Regions from separate parts of the Peribacillus sp. V2I11 genome, predicted to be linked through region 1. Evidence: riboswitches for the same ligand, from Rfam matches in the RefSeq annotation. Region 1 holds a riboswitch; the other holds the start of a gene.
What was found. Region 1 has a riboswitch for S-adenosylmethionine ahead of QFZ73_RS15550 (ABC transporter permease). Riboswitches for the same ligand answer to the same signal wherever they lie in the genome.
Positions count from the first base shown of each region.

Region 1 (10,941 bases):
TAAAATACTATTTGAACTTAAAAGATGACGTTTATTTTAAAGATTGGATTTTATTAGAGAATAACAACGGGAATTTAAACTAAAGTCATTTAATATATCTCATTTATTTTCTTTTCTTAATGAAATAACGGGTGCTTTAGCTGAAGATCAGAGCTGTCTTTAAGGTAGCTTTTTCTTTATGGAACTATCGGGGCGGGTTACTTGAAGAAGAGCTATGTTAAAAGCCCAACCAATGTTACTAATTTATGGTAACATTAAATTAATGAATTTTATTAGGAGAGCTAAAATTATGGGTATTATACTTTCAATTTTTTCCGCCATTATTGGATTATTTATTCTATATATAGTTATCGAAACAGCAGTAAGGAAAGGAATAAACAGTTCAATAATTGGTCAATTTATTGAAAATAAGTATGGAATTAAAGAAGATAAAAAGTCTTTTCTTGATGATGATTTAGATAATGATAAATAAATTGGATTTTTAAGCTAACGGGTGCATTAGCTACGAAATTTGGCACTAAAGGATTTGAAATAAGGATGTATTAAAACAAATACCTTTTGCCAAGAAGCTTCTTGCCATTAAGGGAATTAGTGAAATTTCTTTAGCCGGAATATTAGGTGAAGCAGGAGATTTAAGTGGTTTTTCACACGGTAATTCTTTACTTCGGCACGCTGGGTTGCATCTGGCTGAAGCAAGCTCTGGAAAGTGGAAAGGCCAAATTGTCATTTCTAAGCGAGGGCGGTCCAGGCTAAGGCGTTTCCTTTACTTAGCTACCATGAGCCTTGTGATGGATAACACGGAATTTCGAGCCATTCACACCCATAATGTTAAGGTGAAAAAAATGAAGAAAATGAAATCGATTATGAAATTGGTAGGTAAGCTAGCCAGGATATTTGTTGGAATAGCACGCAGAAACGAGTCTTATTGTGCAGATAAAGTTCAACCTATAACTGAACTGGTTGCGTAGTTTTAAAGGGGGATTTTTTAATAGGGTTCTCGAAGGGAACCTTCAAAAACTAATTTTCATAGACTTTTTCTTTTTACGAATGTTGGCTTATTCATAGGATTTCAAATATGTACGGAGTGCCAGATTTCTTGAACAAAAGGGCACCGACCCATCAGGATAGCATAACTGGCCTCCACCCCTTGGATAGGCATGACGAAGGAATGAGAGGGAAAGCTTCCAGGGGCGGCGTGGAGAATGTGCATTATATGGTAAAATATGGAGAGTTGTACAACTCCTTTATTTCACTATGCCTTCACAAAATCTTCATGTCCTGAAATCACTCCATTTAACCGTGAACTTATATTCAATGGTGATGAAATCCTGCGAATAAGCGAGTATTTGTGAGAAAATCATATTAAACTGAGGGAGTTCATCAAGCATATTGTATTCGAACTGTGCAATAAATACTAAACCATGAGAATAGAAAAATGATATTTAAATCTAATTATTGGGTTTTTATGGTAAAATGAGATAACTTTAAATCATATGTAGAAGAAATGGAACAATTCCTTATAAAAAAGCACATTGAAAATAAATATGAGAATGATGAGTATCAAGACGAAGCAGACGAAGACGAGGATAGTCATTTTATGCAAAGTATAGCTGTGTGATTAATATGGAACAACAAGCAACCACCTATACAATATTAATAGAGGAGAGGAATGCCTTATGAAAAAACGTAGTCAAATTACATTTGCAAGTCTGGCCCTATTAATAACTGGAAGTTCCCTGCTATACACATCGCCAACCTCAATTGCAAAAGTAGAGCCCACTCATAATGTATCTAGTTCGTTACAAACAAGCACTCAACGAGATCATAATTCCGTCAAGCAAGCAATGCGGGATACATTGCAACTTGGATTCCCGGGGATACTTGCTAAAACTTCCGAGGATGGAAAAACGTGGGGTTATGCCGCTGGGGTAGCGAATCTGAGCACCAAGAAACCAATGAAAACAGATTTTCGCTTTCGCATTGGCAGCGTGACGAAGACGTTCACCGCAACGGTTGTACTTCAATTAGCTGGAGAGAACCGCTTGAATCTAGACGACTCCATCGAAAAATGGTTGCCTGGTGTCATTCAAGGAAACGGATATAATGGTAAACAGATTACCATCCGGCAGATATTGAACCATACAAGTGGTATCGCTGAATACTCAAGGTCAAAAGACGCTGATTTTATGGATACAAAAAAATCGTATACGGCTGAAGAACTAGTGAAGATGGGGATTTCTCTGCCCCCAGACTTTGTCCCAGGAAAGGGCTGGTCTTATTCAAACACAGGATACGTATTACTGGGTATTCTTATTGAAAAAGTAACCGGAAACAGCTACGCGGAAGAGATTGAAAATCGGATTATTGAACCGCTAGAATTGTCGGATACATTCCTACCTGGCAATTCAAGCGTTATTCCAGGCACCAAGCATGCTCGGGGATATTCCCAACCAGACGAAGCAAGTGAGATAAAAGACGTTACTTATTATAACCCAAGTGCAGGTAGCTCGGCTGGAGATATGATTTCTACTGCTGACGACTTAAATAAATTCTTCTCTTCCTTGCTCCGTGGCAAATTACTGAAGGAACAGCAACTAAAACAAATGCTTACTACAGTTCCTACAGGAAGAGCAGGAATTGATGGATATGGTCTTGGAATCTTTGAAACTAAGCTTCCAAATGGTGTCTCGATATGGGGACACACAGGTGGCATTCTAGGGTTTTCTACTATTGCTGGAGGTACACTTGGAGGCAAGCATACGTTGGTCGTCAGTTTGAACAGTTTGGGTAGAGATAACAGTCCTAATCCTTTTAAAAATATTTTACTTGCTGAATTTAGCAAGTAGGCAAAAAGGAAAAACGGAAAAATTTTGTCATAGTTTTTATAGTTAAAAATATATCTTTCTGGTTCAAAAGCCCCAATTTACTTTTAAAAACAGTTAGCTATTAAGCAAGAAAAAGTTAACTCCTTCTTAAATAACGGTTAATGCATTAAAATGTTGCAAAAACTATTAAATTTCTAATGAGCGATGAAGTAGATTGGATTACAGGTTAGATTATTCATTCAGAAGGTGGATTTAAAAGGTAAATTAAACAAAAAAGGCTTTGGTTCTAGAACCTTTTTGTTGTATTAAATTCCAAGGATAGATATCAATTTGTGAAAGATTGTACTTAAACTAACGGGTGCGTTAGTTGTTTAGAAAAAGTAAAAAAAGTCGATTCCTTAACGTAAAGGAAATCGACTTTTTAGGTTGGAATTCTCTTAGTGTATAAAATTTCCGAAATGGGCGGTATAGCTGCTACCGTTCGTAAAAGGACATTTTTACAAAGCATAGAGCCCATCTTCAAAGATGGGTTCTATGCTTTGAGTTTAGTTAAGTATTTACGCGTTAAGTTTTTTGGTAGCTTCCAATAAGCTGCTTTTATGTAAACCAATTTTTTGCTTTTCTAGTGTATAGACATAGAAAAACCCCGAATAAGGGACCTTTTTCGAAATGTCCATTATTCGGGATATAGTTCATGAAAGGGTGGTTTTTTTATTTAGATACAGGTATGACTGCACCTTTATATTTTTCAGTAATGAAGTCTTGTATTTCTTTAGAGTGAAGTACTTCTACTAACGCTTTTACTGTCTCTTTATTTTCATCACCCTTACGTACAGTGATAATGTTTCCATATGGATTATCTTCACCCGATTCAAGAGCGATTGGATCTTTAAGCGGATCTAACCCTGCATCTAACGCATAGTTAGCATTAATAACAACCGCATCACCTTCGTTGTTATTATAAATTTGAGGTAATAGGCCACCTTCTATATCTGCATTAAAAGTTAAGTTTTTAGGATTATCTACAATATCATTAATAGTAGCTTCTGTTTTATTGAGGCCTTCTTTTAGCTTAATAACGCCTTCTTTTTCAAAAATAGATAGAATACGTCCTTGTTCAGCTACAGCATTACGCATAATAACTGTACCGTTTTTTGGAAGATCTTTTAAGCTATCATACTTTTTTGAGTAAATACCGATTGGCTCAATATGAATAGCACCCGCATTTACAAAGTCATAGTCTGGATTCTCTTTTAACACTGATTTAAGATATGGAACGTGTTGGAAATAATTTGCATCAATCTCTTCATCAGCTAACGCTGTGTTCGGTATAATATAATCTTGGAATGTTTTAATTTCTAAATCAATTCCCTTTTCCTTTAATAATGGCTTTGCCTCTTCTAAAATTTCAGCATGCGGAATGTTTGATGCACCCACAAGGATTTTCTTTTCTTTGTCTGAAGAATCTGATCCGCCGTTAGACGTACCGCAAGCTGCTAAACCTAATACTAATGCTGAGGAAACTGCTAAAGTTGATATCCACTTTTTCATAATTCATTTCTCCCTTATCGTTTATCTATTTTTGTTGTAAATATATCACCTATAAATTGGATGAAAAAAGCAATGACTAAAATTAATACAGTTGCTACCAATGTTATATCGTTATTATTGCGCTGAAACCCTTCAAGATATAACAAATTACCTAAACCATCTGCACCAATTACCCCAGAAATAGCTGTATAACCAACTAGAGCGATTGTTGTAACTGTAAGACCTGAAATTAATGCTGGGCGCAGCTCTTAGTAGGTTAGTTTGTCCGAAGTATACAGGGGAAAGGAAAGTTTTTTCTCCTCAAAAAAACCTTTCTACACATGAGTAGAAAGGTTGGTTAAACAATCCTTTCTCTCATCTTCCAAAGCACATTGCTTTGCAGGAATTGGCACCATTTCAGTTAATTAACTGACGGTTGCCGGGCTTCACAGGGCACAGTCCCTCCACCTCTCTTGATAAGAGTAAACATTATATTCAATTAAACGAAATAATTTAAATTCAGAGTGAATATAGTACGAGAGTGATCTTATCATGACCAAATGGAAGTGTCAATCACAAAATTGTTCAATTAATGTGAATTGACGGATGATTTCATTAAATGTTTTATTCCTGTAGCCTTTGCGATTGCTTGTTCCAGGTCCTCAATTAAATCATCGACATGCTTGATTCTAACGGACAAGCGTATAAGATCTTTTGTTTTATGGAACTATAGTAGATGGTTTTTCTAAGAAAGGTGAATTAGTTTCAGTAAATATTTTAAATAAAATAAAGCATTAACTGTTCCCATTTATCAGTAGAGATCCCACGCGAAATATAAGGGGCCGTGCATTTATGACAGTAACAACAGAGCAAAAAGACAATTAATTAAATTAATTGTCTTTTTTATCCTACTTGGAATGGAGAAGAATATGAAAGGATTCCAGGATTTGTAGAAATTTAAAACTTCCTGACCCCCATCTCCATTTAGGAAGTTTTTTATTTTTTTCTCAATCCACTATAAAGTCTTATTAAGCATTAAATATCCGTTGCGGTGTAGCGGAACAAACAGTTGTAACGGAACAAATAGATGAGATGTTAATAGTAAGATTACCCATTACCCTGTCATTAACTATCACTTGTCCGGTAACAGCATCAAAACTTCGTAACTCTGCAAATATAGGTGTAAATGGTTCAGCGGTTGTAGTAAATCTAATGAGTGAACCTAGGATAGAAGTTCTTAAAAACTCACTTATTTCTCCTCGAGTCTGACATGCTTGTCCGATTGACGATAATGTTTTTCGTTTATGCCCCTTGTCCTTTCCTTTATCGCAGCAGAATGACTTATCGCAGCTGGATGACTTATGGCAACTGAATGGATTATGACCGCAGAATGGATTATGACGGCATAATATATTTTGACAAAATTTCATATTTATCACTCCTTTTTCTACTATATATATGAGAAAAAGAAAAACATGCTTGTACAAATTTACTAAATTCCCTGCCTTTATCGTATCCGTCCTATTAGGCAATCTTATTAATAAGTATATTTCTAATGAATGTTTCGTAAATCGTTACTAAGTTGAAAAAGAGTTTGTGAAGGAATGGTCTTAAGTTAACGGGGGCGTCAGCTGAAGATCAGAGCTGTCTTTAAGGCAGCTTATTTTTATAGAGGGGGAGGATAGTTGAACAAGAAAATTAAAAAGCATTCTATATTGAATGCTTTCAGTTTGTAGACAAAAGGGGTTCGAAATTAAAAAATTCTGAACCCCTTTTGAAATTCCCTTTGAATTTTCGCCTAAAGTTAAGAGATTGGGGCTCTACGAGCCCACTATGTTAGGCCATTTTTGGACCTCGCCATGTCCAATTGGCCGTCTTCTTTAAATTAATGGCAGCGAAAGTAAGCATCGCCTGCATCGACAATTTTTTAAGTCCCCTTAAAGTAGTCCAACGCATACCATGCTTTTCTTTTGCATCTGCGAATACACGCTCAATCGTTTCTTTACGTTTTGCATATATAGGTTTTACATCTTGATGATGACGCAGATGATCTGCTTCTTCCACATGTGTTTGCCAGATATGCCGTGTCACCACTTTTTGACAGTCTTTGCTTTCTGTACACCGAGATAAAAATGAGCATGTTGTACAAATTTGTTTTGGCGATTTGTACTCGCGATAGCCCTCTTTATTTGTTGTTGAGTACTTTAAAGTTTCGCCCGAAGGGCAAAGGTAACAATCAAAATGTTCATCGTATACATAGTCCTGTTTGCGGAAAAATCCTTCTTTGGTGCGAGGACGTGTATAAGGTAAAGCCGGTATGATTTCTTTGTTAAATAGGTAGCTTGTAATCGCTGGTGTTTTATAAGCTGCATCTGCGGCAACGGCTTCCGGTTTTCCAACTTTCTCAATCACTTGTTCAACTAGTGGCTCTAAGATCTGACCGTCATGTGTATTTCCAGGTGTTACAATCGTTCCCAATACAAAACCGTTGCGGTCTGCGGCCGCGTGGAATGAATAGGCAAACTGTTTTGTTCGTTCATCTTTCACATAGTAGCCACTCTCAGAATCCGTTGTACTTTCTTTAATCTCTTTGGTCTCTTCTTTATCAAATTTATCTAGTGGAAAAGGCTTTTTTCCATGGTTTTCACGATCTTGATTGATTTCTTCTTGAAGACGTCCTTGATACGCTCGTGTTTCTTTACGAACGATTTTCTTTTCAAATTTCCGTTTATTCGCACTGGCTTTCACATGTGTGGAATCCACGAAAACGTGTTCAGCACTTATTAACTTTTTATTAGCAGCTGTCATTAAAATGCGATAGAAAATCTGTTCAAATAGGTCTGTATCTTTAAAGCGTCGCTCATAATTTTTCCCGAACGTAGAGAAATGAGGTACTTTATCATGGAAACCATAGCCTAAGAACCAACGGTAAGCCATATTGGTTTCAACTACTTCAATCGTTTTACGCATGGAACGAATACCGAAGGTATATTGAATGAAAGTCAGTTTAACTAAAATAACTGGATCAATACTTGGGCGTCCTACCTCTGAATACATATCTTTCACCAAGTCATAAATGAAAGTGAAGTCAATGGCAGCCTCCATTTTACGAACCAAATGGTTCGGTGGCACCAGTTGATCTAAAGTAATCTCGCTGAATAGAATCATGTTTAGAAAGCATCCTCATCACCTCAAGTTTTAATACTTCTATTTTAAAACAAAAATGACTCCAGGCAAAAGTGTTCTATCTAAAAGGTAAGACAAAGTTGATTGGAACGGAAGGTACGAGACTCCTGCGGGAAAAGCGCGTCTAGGGGAGACCCCGCAGGCGAAAGCCGAGGAGGCTTCCCGACCGCCCGCGGAAAGCGAGTGCCTGGAGTGGAAATCAACGTCCAAATTGTACAAGCCATAAAAATAGACAAACTCGATTTTCATCGAGTTTGTCTACAGTCTGAAAGCATTCTATATTGAATGCTTTTTATCTTTATCATAATTTGGTGATGTACTAGAGTGTATTAATATGCGGTCTAACACTTTTTCAGTAAATGGCATAAAGTAATTAAGTATTAGCCCCCCTAAACAAACGGTTAATAAAGTTCCAACGCCAATGGGTCCATGTAAAATCATGGCCATTATCAAGAATACGAGGTAAATGAATGTTCTCGAAAATAATATATTTGTTCTAGTTAATTCTTGTATGATTAATGTTAATCGGTCAACTGGAATGGGTGCAAAATTTGTGTGTAAATATGTTGCAGTTCCTAATCCTATAACAACTAAGCCGATTCCAAAACAAACAAATTTGCTGTACCATAGTTCAGGTGTTATCAAATTGTGCAATAAAAAAAGCCACATATCAATACCAATACCCGTTATAAATGCTGTTAACAACCCCAAAACTTCTGGTCTTTGCCTTTTTAATAATGAATTACAACCTATCAATATTAAAGCTATTATTATTTCCCAACTTCCCACAGTAAGCCCCACATTTATGGACAGTCCTACCAAAAGTGCATCAAAAGGTGAAGTTCCAAGGTCTGATTGTATAGTGAAAGAAATACCAAGGGTTAATATTAAAATTCCTAATACATAAAAAACATATTTCACTTTACTCGACCTCTTTATCATTATTTTTTATTGCAAATGCAACAAAGTTAGGTTAAATTTAATATATGACATTTTTATTGCATTTGCAACAAAAATATGTATTAAGGAGTAAATTATGAATGAAATTCTTCGTGAAATTGGAATGATTGCAAGGGCATTAGATTCTATAAGTAATATAGAATTTAAAGAATATGACCTTACAAAAGGGCAGTATTTGTACCTTGTGCGAATATGTGAAAACCCAGGAATCTTTCAAGAAAAGTTAGCTGAGATGATAAAAGTAGATCGAACAACAGCGGCTCGTGCTATAAAAAAACTTGAAATTAATGGCTTTATTGAAAAGAAAGAAGATAAACATAACAAAAAAATTAACAAACTCTTTCCAACAGAAAAAGGGAAAAATGTTTATCCTTTTATAAAAAGAGAAAATGATTATTCCAATATCGTTGCATTAGAGGGATTTTCCGAAAGAGAAGTAGAAACCATTTTCAACCTTCTTAAAAGAGTAAGAAAAAATATAGAAAAAGACTGGGAATTTGTAAAAAAGGGAAACAAGAGAAATTATTGATTATATAAAGGAGCGACATATATGACTATAAATATAAAAAAGTGTACCCTTGAAGATTCATGCAAACTTCAAGAAATTAGTTATGAAACATTTAATGAGACATTTAAGCATCAGAATTCACCCGAAAATATGAATGTCTATTTGGAAAGGGCATTTAACTTAAAACAATTAGAAATAGAATTATCCAATATTTCTTCGCAATTCTTTTTTGTTTATTTTGATAATGAAGTCACTGGATATTTAAAGGTCAATACCAATGATGCTCAGTCTGAAGAAATGGGTGCTGAATCACTTGAAATCGAGAGGATTTATATAAAGAAAAAATTTCAAAAACATGGGCTTGGTAAATATCTGCTAAATAAAGCTATGGAAATTGCGATGGAAAGTAATAAAAAGAAAATCTGGCTAGGCGTATGGGAAAAAAATGAAAATGCTATTGCCTTTTATAAGAAACTGGGGTTTGTTCAAACTGGAGCCCACTCCTTTTTTATGGGTGATGAAGAACAAATGGACCTTATAATGACCAAAACACTCATATAACTTTTTTTGAAAGGTGTATATTCCAAAATATTATAAGAATTTGGGATTTTGTTCAAAAAAACTCTTTTGGCAGGATTGTCACAACAGTACAAGGAAAACCAATTGCCACTCATTTGCCTTTGGGGTTAAATAAAAAAGGTGATGATTACTATATTACTGGGCATTTGGCTTATGGAAATCCTCAGTGGAGAACATTTGAAATCTGTTTCAGGGATCGTACGCTTACATTTCTTCTTCTTGGTATGGGCATGAAGAAGTTCCAACATGGAATTATCAAGCCGTCCATGTATAGGGTAACGCAAGCATTTTAAAGAAAGATGAATTAATAGAAGAATTAACAATAATGCTGGAAAAATATGAAGAAAATCGTGAAAATCCTGTTTTATGGGATAAACTTTCTCCTCATCTCTGAAAGTGAACCGAAGGTATAGTTGGATTTAAGATTAAGGTGGGAGATATTCAGGCTGCTTATAAATTAAGTCAGAACAGAAATGAAACGGATTATATTAACATCATTGATAAATTACAAAATGAAGGAAATACAAATTCGAAACAAATGGCAGAACTGATGGAAAAGAGATTAAAAAATCACATATAAGCCCAATTTTTATTCAGCCCTCTGATGCAAGAATTAAAGAGCGGAACGGAGCTTTCATATTGGCAGTTACTCTTCAGATTGTAAAAGATTGTACGTAAAGTAAAAGGTGCGTCAGTTCATTAAAGAGCTGTGACGATGAAGTGACCCCATAAAGTTAGACACTTTATTTACTTAGGCAGCCTTGAGGCATGAACCCGGTAATCTGCCGGGCTCGCGCCGATGTTCTCGCTGGAATGAACAAAGGAATTCAAGGCTTCAAAATAAAAATCAACAAGATAGAGGGGAAAGCGAAGTTAAGTCAAAACCATTCATTACATCGGCAAGAGCAAGTTATTAATCACCTGGAACAGATCCAAAATACAGATGAGCAAAAAATTTCTTTTTTAATGAAAGCAAACCAAAAAAAATAACGCTGAATGTTACGGCGCTAACGGGAGTGTTGATCCAATAAGGATTTACACTCTTTTTGTTGAACTTCTTTAAACTGAGCGGATTTCAATATTAAGGAACACTTAGAAAGTTTATACACAAGTGCAGAAAAAATCAAACTAGTGATTCCCTACACAAAAGATGAATGAAGAAAGATTGTGGAGAAAAAATTTACTATTTGAAATTTTTCACGTTGCAACCAAATTAATAGTAATAATATTTTATGAATTAGAAAAAAATAGTGTTAGGGAAGGAGGGATTGCGAATGTCTGTGAAAAAGTGGGTAACAGGATTGGTCGTTGTGCTTGCAATGGTTGTAGTTGTGACAACTCTAGGCTCACTCG
Region 1 is NZ_JAUSYW010000001.1:3,191,341-3,202,281, forward strand. It holds gene QFZ73_RS15525 (M1 family metallopeptidase) at 1-83, shown strand, start outside; gene QFZ73_RS15530 (hypothetical protein) at 290-472, shown strand; partial or broken gene QFZ73_RS15535 (IS110 family transposase) at 537-968, shown strand; gene QFZ73_RS15540 (serine hydrolase domain-containing protein) at 1,677-2,846, shown strand; gene QFZ73_RS15545 (MetQ/NlpA family ABC transporter substrate-binding protein) at 3,537-4,376, opposite strand; partial or broken gene QFZ73_RS15550 (ABC transporter permease) at 4,391-4,624, opposite strand; SAM riboswitch class I at 4,728-4,838, opposite strand; gene QFZ73_RS15555 (IS1182 family transposase) at 6,192-7,523, opposite strand; gene QFZ73_RS15560 (YczE/YyaS/YitT family protein) at 7,818-8,462, opposite strand; gene QFZ73_RS15565 (MarR family winged helix-turn-helix transcriptional regulator) at 8,578-9,030, shown strand; gene paiA (spermidine/spermine N(1)-acetyltransferase) at 9,052-9,570, shown strand; partial or broken gene QFZ73_RS15575 (FMN-binding negative transcriptional regulator) at 9,584-10,168, shown strand; partial or broken gene QFZ73_RS15580 (FMN-binding negative transcriptional regulator) at 10,384-10,578, shown strand; gene QFZ73_RS15585 (cupredoxin domain-containing protein) at 10,863-10,941, shown strand, end outside.

Region 2 (10,941 bases), 240 kb from region 1:
AAGTTGTACATTGCTATTATAAATAGCCAAGTGTATTTGCATACGGTATATTAAAATAATACATAAAAACATTCACTTCGGAAAGGAAATGATTGAAAATGATTATTTATCCGTATAAAGGCAAAGAACCTGAAATTGCTGAAAGCGCTTATATTGCTGAAAATGCTGTCGTGACTGGCGATGTCAAAATTGGCGACGAAACATCAATTTGGTTCAATTCCGTCATTCGCGGTGATGTATCCCCAACCATCATCGGGAAAAAAGTCAGTATACAGGATAACAGCATCCTGCACCAAAGCCCAAATAATCCATTGATCATCGAGGATGAAGTAACCATTGGCCATCAGGTCATTTTACATAGCTGTAAAGTCCGTAAAGGAGCTTTGATCGGCATGGGATCGATTGTACTTGATGAAGCCGAAATCGGCGAAGGGGCCTTCATCGGTGCCGGCAGTCTCGTTCCCCAAGGTAAAGTCATTCCGCCGAACATGTTGGCATTCGGACGCCCAGCTAAAGTCATTCGCGAAATCAACGAAGAAGATCGCCAGGATATGGAACGCATCGTACGTGAATACGCCGAAAAAGGACAATACTATAAAACGGTGGAACGAATTAAGTAACTCACGAGTAATTGACTGAAAGTTACGGGTATTGTACTCAAATTCACGAGTAATTGCTACAAACTCACGAGTAAACTGCTCTAACTCTCGAGTATTGCACCAACTTACGAATAATTGCTACAAACTCACGAGTATTGCACCAACTCACGAGTTAACTACTCAAACTTACGAGTAATTGACCCAAACAAACTTGTAAACGACCCTAATTCACGAGTATTGCACCTAATTTGAATTTCTTTGGGATTTCTTGAATTATTCCCGCTGATGGTAAAATTAATCCATAAAAAAGGTGCCCCGCTAATAGCGGGACACCTTTTTTATATGGATTACGCTTGTGCTTTTAATGTTTCTGCTTTGTCCGTGCGTTCCCATGGAAGATCGACATCTGTACGGCCAAAGTGTCCGTAGGCAGCTGTTTGTTTGTAGATTGGGCGACGAAGGTCAAGCATTTTGATGATACCAGCTGGACGAAGGTCGAAGTTAGCGCGAACTAGGTCAACAAGGATTTCTTCGCTAACTGTACCAGTTCCGAACGTATCAATAGCGATCGATACAGGCTCTGCCACACCAATTGCGTATGCCAGTTGAACTTCCGCTTTGTCGGCAAGGCCGGCTGCCACGATGTTTTTCGCAACGTAACGAGCAGCGTATGCAGCAGAACGGTCAACTTTAGTAGCATCCTTACCAGAGAATGCACCGCCGCCGTGACGAGCGTATCCGCCGTAAGTATCAACGATGATTTTACGTCCAGTAAGACCAGCATCCCCTTGAGGTCCGCCAATTACGAAACGGCCAGTCGGGTTGATGAAGTACTTAGTTTCAGCATCGATCAATTCAGCTGGAACGACTGCTTTGATCACATGTTCTTTTAGATCGGCTTGAATTTGTTCAAGCGTAATTTCTGCATCGTGCTGTGTAGAGATAACGATCGTATCTACACGTACAGGAAGGTTATTCTCATCATACTCCACAGTTACCTGTGTTTTACCATCAGGGCGTAAGTAAGCAAGAGTTTCATCTTTACGAACTTGAGCCAAGCGGAATGAAAGTTTATGCGCCAATGAAATCGGAAGCGGCATAAGCTCTTCTGTTTCATTACAAGCAAATCCGAACATAAGACCTTGGTCCCCTGCACCGATTGCATCGATTTCTTCCTCTGACATGTTTCCTTCACGAGCTTCCAATGCTTTATCGACGCCAGCTGCGATATCGGCAGACTGCTCATCAATGGAACTCAACACGGCACAAGTTTCAGCATCGAAACCGTATTTCGCACGTGTGTAGCCAATTCCTTTAATCGTATCACGAACGATACGCGGAATATCCACGTAAGCGGACGTTGTAATTTCACCGGCAACAAGTACAAGACCTGTTGTTACACTAGTTTCACACGCTACACGTGCATTTGCATCCTTAGCAAGGATAGCATCTAAAATGGAATCTGAAATCTGATCACAAATTTTGTCCGGATGGCCCTCTGTAACAGATTCAGAAGTAAATAGACGTTTCTTTGACATCATATTTCCTCCTTGGAAGTTAGTATGTTGTAGGCATAAGCCTGTTTTTTACGGAACTCGTTTCCCTCATTAGTTTCAACTATAGACACAGAATTACTTATAAAAACACAAAAACCTTCCCTGGCAAATGAGGAAAGGTTTAAAATTCTGTCTTCTATCCTTTCACTCTTATCGTTCAAGGGTTTTTTACCTTGCTCAGGTTAGCACCATCACCACTATTCCTTGAAGACCTTCGCTTTATTTTCGGCGATCGATCTTGGAGTCAAGTTCAATATGGCAGGTTGCTGGGTTTCAAAGGGCCTGTCCCTCCACCAACTCGGGATAAGAGAATCCGTACAATTTAAGATATTATCTTATCTAGCTGGAATTTGTCAATGCTTTTCTAAAAAGAACATTTCCACCCAGAATGGCGGTTATTTAAAAAAACATGTTGATACAACGTCCTAGAAGGGTTTACAATGCAAAATACGAAAAGAAATGTTGTAAATTGCCATTAATAATAAAGTATTGAGCATACTAAAAGGAATGAAATCCTGACTTCCCCAATGGACATATATTGCTTACTTACTTCCTATTAAAATAAATTTTTCTTCATGAAAGTATATGCGATAATCCTGAATCGGTTCCTCCCGGATTAAAATGATTAACGCGACCAGCTGAAAATAATCACAAATTAAAAGAAATAGTATAGACTAATTAAATGAATGTGTTATACTAATTGTAATCTAAAAACTTAAACAAAGGAAGGTACCTCATATATGAATTCTGTAGATGTTTCTAATGAGTTACACCAATTATTAACAGGAAATAATGTGCAAACTCAACTTTCAGTTCCTCAATTGGTCGAAAAAGTATTAAGCAGAAATGAAGGCGTTTTAACATCAACCGGCGCGGTAAAAGCTGAAACTGGCAAATATACTGGTCGTTCACCTAAAGATAAATATATCGTGGAAGAAGCATCAGTTAAAGATAAAATTGATTGGGGTTCAGTAAACCAGCCAATTTCCGAAGATGTGTTCAATAAACTATATAATAAAGTAGTTGACTACCTAAAAGCAAAAGAAGAGATTTTTGTTTTTAAAGGTTTCGCTGGTGCAGACGAATCATCACGTCTTCCAATCCGTGTTGTTAATGAATATGCTTGGCATAACCTTTTCGCCCATACTTTGTTCATCCGTCCAAACGAAGAGGAACTAAGAGGTCACGAAGCAGAATTCACAATCCTTTCTGCACCTAACTTTAAAGCAGACCCAGAAGTGGACGGAACTACATCCGAAACTTTCATCATCGTTTCATTTGAACGCCGTACCATCCTGATCGGCGGAACGGAATATGCAGGAGAAATGAAAAAATCGATCTTCTCGATCATGAACTACTTACTTCCAGAGGCTGGAATCCTTCCAATGCATTGCTCTGCTAACGTAGGACGTGAAGGGGACGTCGCTTTATTCTTCGGACTGTCCGGTACAGGCAAAACAACTTTATCAGCAGACACTAGTCGTAAACTGATTGGCGATGACGAGCACGGCTGGTCTTCTAACGGTGTATTCAACATCGAAGGCGGCTGCTATGCGAAAACGATTAATCTTTCACGTGAAAAAGAACCACAAATTTTCGATGCGATCCGTTTCGGTGCCGTACTGGAAAATGTTGTTGTTGATCCGGATACACGCGAAGCGAACTATGATGACAGTTCATTGACTGAAAACACTCGTGCTGCATACCAAATGCAAGCGATCGATAACATCGTGAACCCAAGTATTGCAGGACACCCAAATACAATCATTTTCTTAACAGCTGATGCTTCAGGCGTTCTGCCTCCAATCAGCAAGCTTTCGAAAGAACAGGCAATGTTCCATTTCCTAAGTGGATACACTAGTAAATTGGCTGGTACTGAAAGAGGCGTAACTTCACCGGAAGCTACCTTCTCCACTTGCTTCGGTTCACCTTTCTTACCGCTTCCCGCTCAACGCTATGCTGAGATGCTTGGTGATAAAATTGACGAGCACAATGCAAAGGTATACCTTGTCAACACTGGATGGACTGGAGGAGCATACGGAACTGGAAGCCGTATGAAACTTGCTTACACTCGTGCGATGGTACAAGCGGCACTTGAAGGTGAATTAGCGAACATCGAAACGATCAAAGATGAAATCTTTGGTTTGGATATTCCTCTTCATGTTCCTGGAGTTCCTGACGAAGTGCTTCAACCTATTAAGACTTGGGCAGATCCTGCCGCTTATAAACAAGCAGCAACAGCCCTTGCCGCTCAATTCCGTGCAAACTTCAAGAAATTCGGCAGTGTTCCAAGTGAAATCGAAGAACTTGGCGGACCGACAGCTCAATAAATTATACACAAAAGGACCAAGCTCTTGCTTGGTCCTTTCAGTTTATCGACAAGAAATGTCTCTTCCCGAAACATGATTTTAAACCAAGACCAGGTTATCCTTCATGGTTTTTTTACTGTAATCCTTATGGATTGAAGATAATGCGACACTCCTGCCGAATAACTGGCTAGCCAAGACTCCGCTAGATGCTTACGGCGAGGAGGCTTGGCAGACAGTCGGCGGAAAGGGAGCGGATTTCCGAAACGAACTGGAATGTTTTCACAGACCGAAAGGACCAAGCTCTTGCTTGGTCCTTTCTTCATTGTTTTTCTGCCCTCCGTCCCTCCTCTCCTGCCAGATCATGATATTCAAAAAGGGCACTGTCATAGTCAGCGCCCCCTTAATCCTATTCCATTATCGATGTTTGTCCAATTTTTTAGATGATCGCTTTATTCCTGGCTTTTTTCATGCCCATCGTTTTGTATTGATATATATTGCCCAGGTTGGCCACCGGGACATCGGTTTTAGTTGCATCAATGCAATTGCGTGTATCCAAAATCAATTTATTGCTCATGAGATTCGATAGCTTATCATAATCCATCTGTTTAAATTCATCATGGTCAGTCAGGACAAGTATCAAGTCCGCATCATTTACAGCGTCTTCAACTGATACGACTGGCATCTTTCCAGATTGGACATGCGGGTCATGCAAGGCTACATCCATGTTTTCCATCCCCATCAAGATATTGACGACATCAATGGCGGGACTTTCACGAATATCATCTACATTTCCTTTGTATGCAAGACCGAAAACAGCTACTTTTGGCTTCCGGATCCCCTCTAGCATCATCCTTACGCAGTTAACGATATAATAAGGCATCGATACGTTGGTATCACGGGCCAATTTAATGATTTTCGCATACTCTGGTGCCTTTGCAACGACGAAATACGGATCGACCGCTAAACAATGGCCGCCAACTCCTGGTCCTGGTTGGTGTATATTGACTCGAGGGTGTTTGTTTGCCATTGATATGACATCCAAAACATTGATGTCCAGCTCGAAACAGACTTTCGTCAGCTCATTCGCAAGGGCGATATTGACATCCCTGAAGGTGTTTTCCATCAGTTTCGACATTTCAGCCGTTTTCGCATTCGTCTGAATGATCTCCCCTTGAACGAAGGTTTTGTAAACAAGACTTCCTTTATACGAGCATGTTTCCGTTATGCCCCCGACGATACGGTTATTATGAACCAACTCTTCAAGAATCCTTCCAGGTAAAACACGTTCCGGACAATGAACGAGGAAAATGTCTTTGCCGATGGTAAGGCCCGTCCTCTCGATCATCGGTCTAATATGATCATCCATGCTTCTTGGCGCAATCGTCGATTCGATAATGATGACATTCCCTTTTTTGATAAAAGGAAGAATGTTGGAGGTTGCATCCGTGACATGAGTTAAATCACAGGATTGATGCATGTCCTTTTTATTTGGAGTAGGCACCGCGATAATGAAAACATCCGCATGTTCCGGGCTTAATGCAGCTCGGAACTTATTGGCAGAAATCACTTCTTCTAATACCTCATCCAATCCAGGTTCTTCGATATGGAGCCTGCCGCTATTCAAATTGGAAATAATCTCAGGATGGATATCCACGCCGACAACATCGACACCGTGTTTCGCAAACATTAAAGATGTTGGAAGTCCTATATAACCAAGTCCGATTGTACAAAGTTTCATATAAACCACTCCTATCTATTTTTCTGCTACACTTATATTTGTTAGGCTGTTTGATAGATTTCGATAAAGATTTCCTTCTCTTGTTTCCAATTGTATTTTTGCCGCGCCTTCAGGCAGTTATTGCTCATTTCCGCCCTTTTTTCAGGATGTTTCAATAAGTAATTGACCCCTTCGGCAATTGATTTTGGATCATGTGAATCGACACACACACCTATTTTTTCCGTATCGACAACCTTTTGAATTTCAGGAAAGCTGCAGGCAACTACAGGCACACCGCTCATCATGTATTCAAACAATTTATTTGAAGATGCGGAGTAGTGATTAAAGCAGACATTATTCAATATCTGAAAACCTAAATACGCATTTTTTGTATAATGGAGCAGCTCGTCGACCGGAACCTTCGGCAGGAACTTCACACGATGCTCCAGATTCATGTCGCTTACTTTTTTCATTAATTCATCCTTGATCCTTCCATCTCCGATAAAAACTACCGTCCCGCCCTCGATCATCGGTACAGCATCAACCAATTGCTCTAACCCTCTTCCCATTTGAACACCGCCTTGGTATAACAATATCGGTTCATTCTCCGGCAAATCGAGCAGCTCATGCAAATTCACGGCCGTACTTTCCTCAGGATTGGTTGGAATCGGATAGTTATGGACCACCTTGGGATACAGACCATATAAGTCTTCGTTATACTTAGCTCTCGTATGGTTTTCGGCAATCATTTCATCGACGAACATTAATAGGAATTTCTCCATCATCCCGTAAATTCGGCTATTATATCCCGTTCTGCTCGTTTGTACCTCATGCGAGTCATAAATCAGCTTTTTTCTTCTCAACCATTTACTGCTGATCGCTCCCTGCATGAGCGTATTCAAGTCATTCGAATGATAAAAATCATATTTCCTTTTCCGGCCATGATAGATCATTTGACCAAAAATGTAACTCCTTGTTAATAGTGTCGGCAGCTTCGTTTTAGTGATGATAAGGGTACCCATCGCAAGGAGTGCAAGGGAACCGAACAGTATTCCCGATCCCACCCAACCGTTGATCAAGTTCAAGTTCCACAATGTATTCCAGACCAATAAGGCCAATAGAACGATTTCAAACTTCTTTTTCTTCAATTTACCTACGACCCTGAGAATCCTATGAAGCGCCTCCCAGCGGTTATTCACCCTAGTGACAGAGAAACCATTTTGGTACCTCTCCTTTTTGGGCAAATCCTTGATCTTCCAGTTATGAATGGCAATTAAATCGACTTCATAACCCGCTTCAGCAAGTGCTGTGCATTCTCTTAGAACCCTCGCATCGTTCGTAAAGTGATTCCACACGAACATACATACTTTCTTCGCCATGTTGTCCTCCACTTCCGGATTTTTCAGCCTGACGCTTCCATCACATTGATGAGGCCTTTAATATTTTTAGACCATTGAAAATGTTGTTTAGCATACCGATGGCCGTTTTCCCCAAGTTCTTCACGAAGGGCTGGGTCTGAGGCCATGGTCAATATGTGCTGACAGATTTCATCAACATTCCTGCTCTCTGCCACCAACCCGCATTTCGCCTCTGAGAGCATCTTCTTGGCCCTGCCGTCCACATCACCGACAATGGGCTTTCCGACACACATATAATCGATGATTTTACCAGGCAGGACCTTATTGAAGACTTCTTTTTCAACCAAGCTCACATAGGCAATATGGGACGTTGAAACTTCATGAAGAGTCACTCTTCGATTCATCGCATTAATCATTTTAATATTAGTCAGCCCTCTAGAGCTTATCTCCTTCTCCACTTCGGATATCCGATATCCATATCCAATCATCGAGAACTCGATTTGTTTATGTTCCCTTAGCTTTTCAGCTACGGCTATCAGTTTTTTCAAGTCCTGAGCCAGTCCGATATTCCCCGCATAAACGACCTTGATTACTTTTTCCGATACGGGTGTAAGCAAAGACCTTAACGTCAGCTCATCCGCAGTAAGCGAATTAGGGATGAATTGGATGGCCTCTTCCTTGACTCCCTTTGCAACGATATAATCCCTGAAACCAGGACTATTGATGATAATAAAATCTGAATGCCGATATAACTTCCTTTCCAGGAAGAAAGCGATTTTCAAAACCCACCTATTAGTAAATACTCCTACTCCTATCAACGATTCCGGCCATAAATCCCTGACATCGGTAATGAGTTTCGCCTTCATCTTTTTCTTGGCGATCAACGCCGCCAATGTCGGGAAGATCGGCGGGGTCGTGGCAAACACGTAATCATATTTTTTTTCGAGACGGATGATTGTATAAATGAAAAGCCACATCGCTTCAAGATAATGAAGCAACCGCTTCCCCATATTGCTTGTATACCTCTTCACTTTGTCCGGTTTAATCCTGATGACATCTTCTTCAATGCTTTCTTCATCCCAAAACTTTGTATCTTGATATAAACTTTGATTAGGATAACTCGGCTTCAATGTGATGACCGTTACCTCAAATCCGTTTCTTTTCAAATGGAGATATATATTTTTCATTCTATTTCCCGCACTTCCGATTTCCGGATAAAAGTTTTGCACGATCATCAGGACACTTTTCATATTCGCCTATCACCTCTATTCTGCTTTGCTATGCTTCCTGCTTTACATTGTAAATGCCAGATATTAACTGAAGGTTAAAGAAATATAAAGTCCTCATTAACATTGTAAAAATTCTGTTAATTATTGTTTCGTTTTTATATTTCCCATGAACTACCCGTTATAATGGGGGAGACATTCAGAAGGGGAGGAAATGAGCATGCCTAAACAACGTATAAAGGTCATGACCGTATTTGGTACAAGACCAGAGGCCATCAAAATGGCACCAGTCGTTTTGGAACTGAAAAAGCATCAAGAAGAAATAGAAACCATCGTGGTGGTCACCGCCCAGCATAGGGAAATGCTCGACCAAGTCTTGCAATGTTTTCAAATAAAGCCAGATCACGATTTGGATATGATGAAGGATAGACAAACATTAGAAGAGATCACAACGCGAGGCATTGAAAAATTGAGTTCACTCATGAAAGATATAAAACCGGATATCGTCCTCGTACATGGGGATACAACGACAACTTTCATCGCGAGCCTGGCCGCGTTCTATAATAAGATACAGATTGGTCACGTTGAAGCCGGTCTTCGGACTGGTAATAAGTATTCTCCATATCCTGAAGAAATGAATAGGCAGCTGACAGGCGTCTTAGCTGATTTGCATTTTGCCCCAACAAATCAGGCGGCAGAGAATCTAATTTTGGAAAATAAAAAGAGTGATTGTATCCATATTACTGGCAATACGGCTATCGATGCCTTGAAAACAACCGTACGGAAAGACTATGAACATCCGATTCTATCTGGTTTGAATGGAGATCGTATGTTATTGATGACAGCGCACAGACGAGAAAATATCGGAAAACCAATGGAAGAAATATTCCGTTCCGTCAAACGGCTGCTTGAAGATCACACGGATATCCAAGTTGTTTTCCCACTTCATAAAAACCCAGTAGTCCGTGAAATTGCTTACCGGATTTTTGGTGAAACGGAAAAACTTCACTTAATAGAGCCACTTGAAGTGCTTGATTTTCATAATTTTGCGGCGCACGCCCATCTAATATTGACAGATTCCGGAGGGGTGCAAGAAGAAGCTCCCTCACTTGGTGTTCCTGTCCTTGTGTTACGCGATACGACAGAACGTCCGGAAGGAATCGAAGCTGGTACCCTTTTATTGGCGGGAATTGAGGAAGAACGAATTTATCAATTAGCAACAGACTTACTTACTAATGAAGAAACCTATAAAAAAATGGCGACAGCTTCCAACCCATATGGTGATGGATTCGCTTCAAAGCGGATTGTTGAAATCCTATTAACGCATTGTGGAATGAAATCCCCCCTTCCATTATGAAAAAAGTTCAAGAAAAATAAGATAATGAAAGAGGCCTGTCACGTAACGGCAGGCTTTTTCTATTCAGTCAGATTTTGAAACAGCTTCTTCCATTTCCCTTTGCCCTTTCATTACAATTAAAGCAACGAATACAATCTAATCCTAATTTGAATTTGAAAATGTTAGATCCATATGTGATAGTTTGGGTAGATTAAAGTTTCATTGAAGTCTATCGTATTAGATTGAAAACTTTAAATTGCTTGGAGGTGTGTAAATGTTCGGGGAAGATCCCAAGTGTGTTAATTGTGGCAAAGAAATTAAAGGAGACGAAGTCGTTCTTGTGAAAATGCGTCATCCAAAGCGTAAAGGGATGACTTAAATAAAGGCATTTGAAGGAAGTTTCATCCGCGAAGCTTGTTTTGATAAGGAACACTGAACTGGGCTTTCCCTCGATGGGCATGATTCCCATTCAAAGATGCAGCTAAGCCATCAGTGCCTGCATACTTTTCCCAGTGAATATACAGGAGGATAAGATTTCCCTGTCGAATTTGATAGTCATGACACGAAACAGGAGGATTAGTATGAAAAATCAAGTTACCCCCTATTTAATTTTCGATGGCCAAGCAAAGGACGCATTAGCTTTTTATGCAGAAGTATTTCAGGCAGAGGTTACCGATATGCAAACCTACGGGGAAGCTGATTTCCCTACACCTGAAGAAGCGAATGACCTTATTTTGCATGCCAAAATCAAAAAAGGCGATATGTTGATCATGGTATCTGATACGTTTCCAGGCAATCCCCTTGAAGTCGGGAATAATGTAGCGCTGGTCCTTGAATGTG
Region 2 is NZ_JAUSYW010000001.1:2,951,027-2,961,967, reverse strand. It holds gene QFZ73_RS14460 (gamma carbonic anhydrase) at 102-620, shown strand; gene metK (methionine adenosyltransferase) at 947-2,140, opposite strand; SAM riboswitch class I at 2,303-2,465, opposite strand; gene pckA (phosphoenolpyruvate carboxykinase (ATP)) at 2,896-4,485, shown strand; gene QFZ73_RS14445 (nucleotide sugar dehydrogenase) at 4,901-6,202, opposite strand; gene QFZ73_RS14440 (glycosyltransferase) at 6,244-7,560, opposite strand; gene QFZ73_RS14435 (glycosyltransferase family 4 protein) at 7,584-8,789, opposite strand; gene wecB (non-hydrolyzing UDP-N-acetylglucosamine 2-epimerase) at 8,986-10,122, shown strand; gene QFZ73_RS14420 (VOC family protein) at 10,683-10,941, shown strand, end outside.
Region 2: linked by a shared signal. The riboswitch ahead of metK (methionine adenosyltransferase) and the one ahead of QFZ73_RS15550 (ABC transporter permease) in region 1 are both predicted to bind S-adenosylmethionine.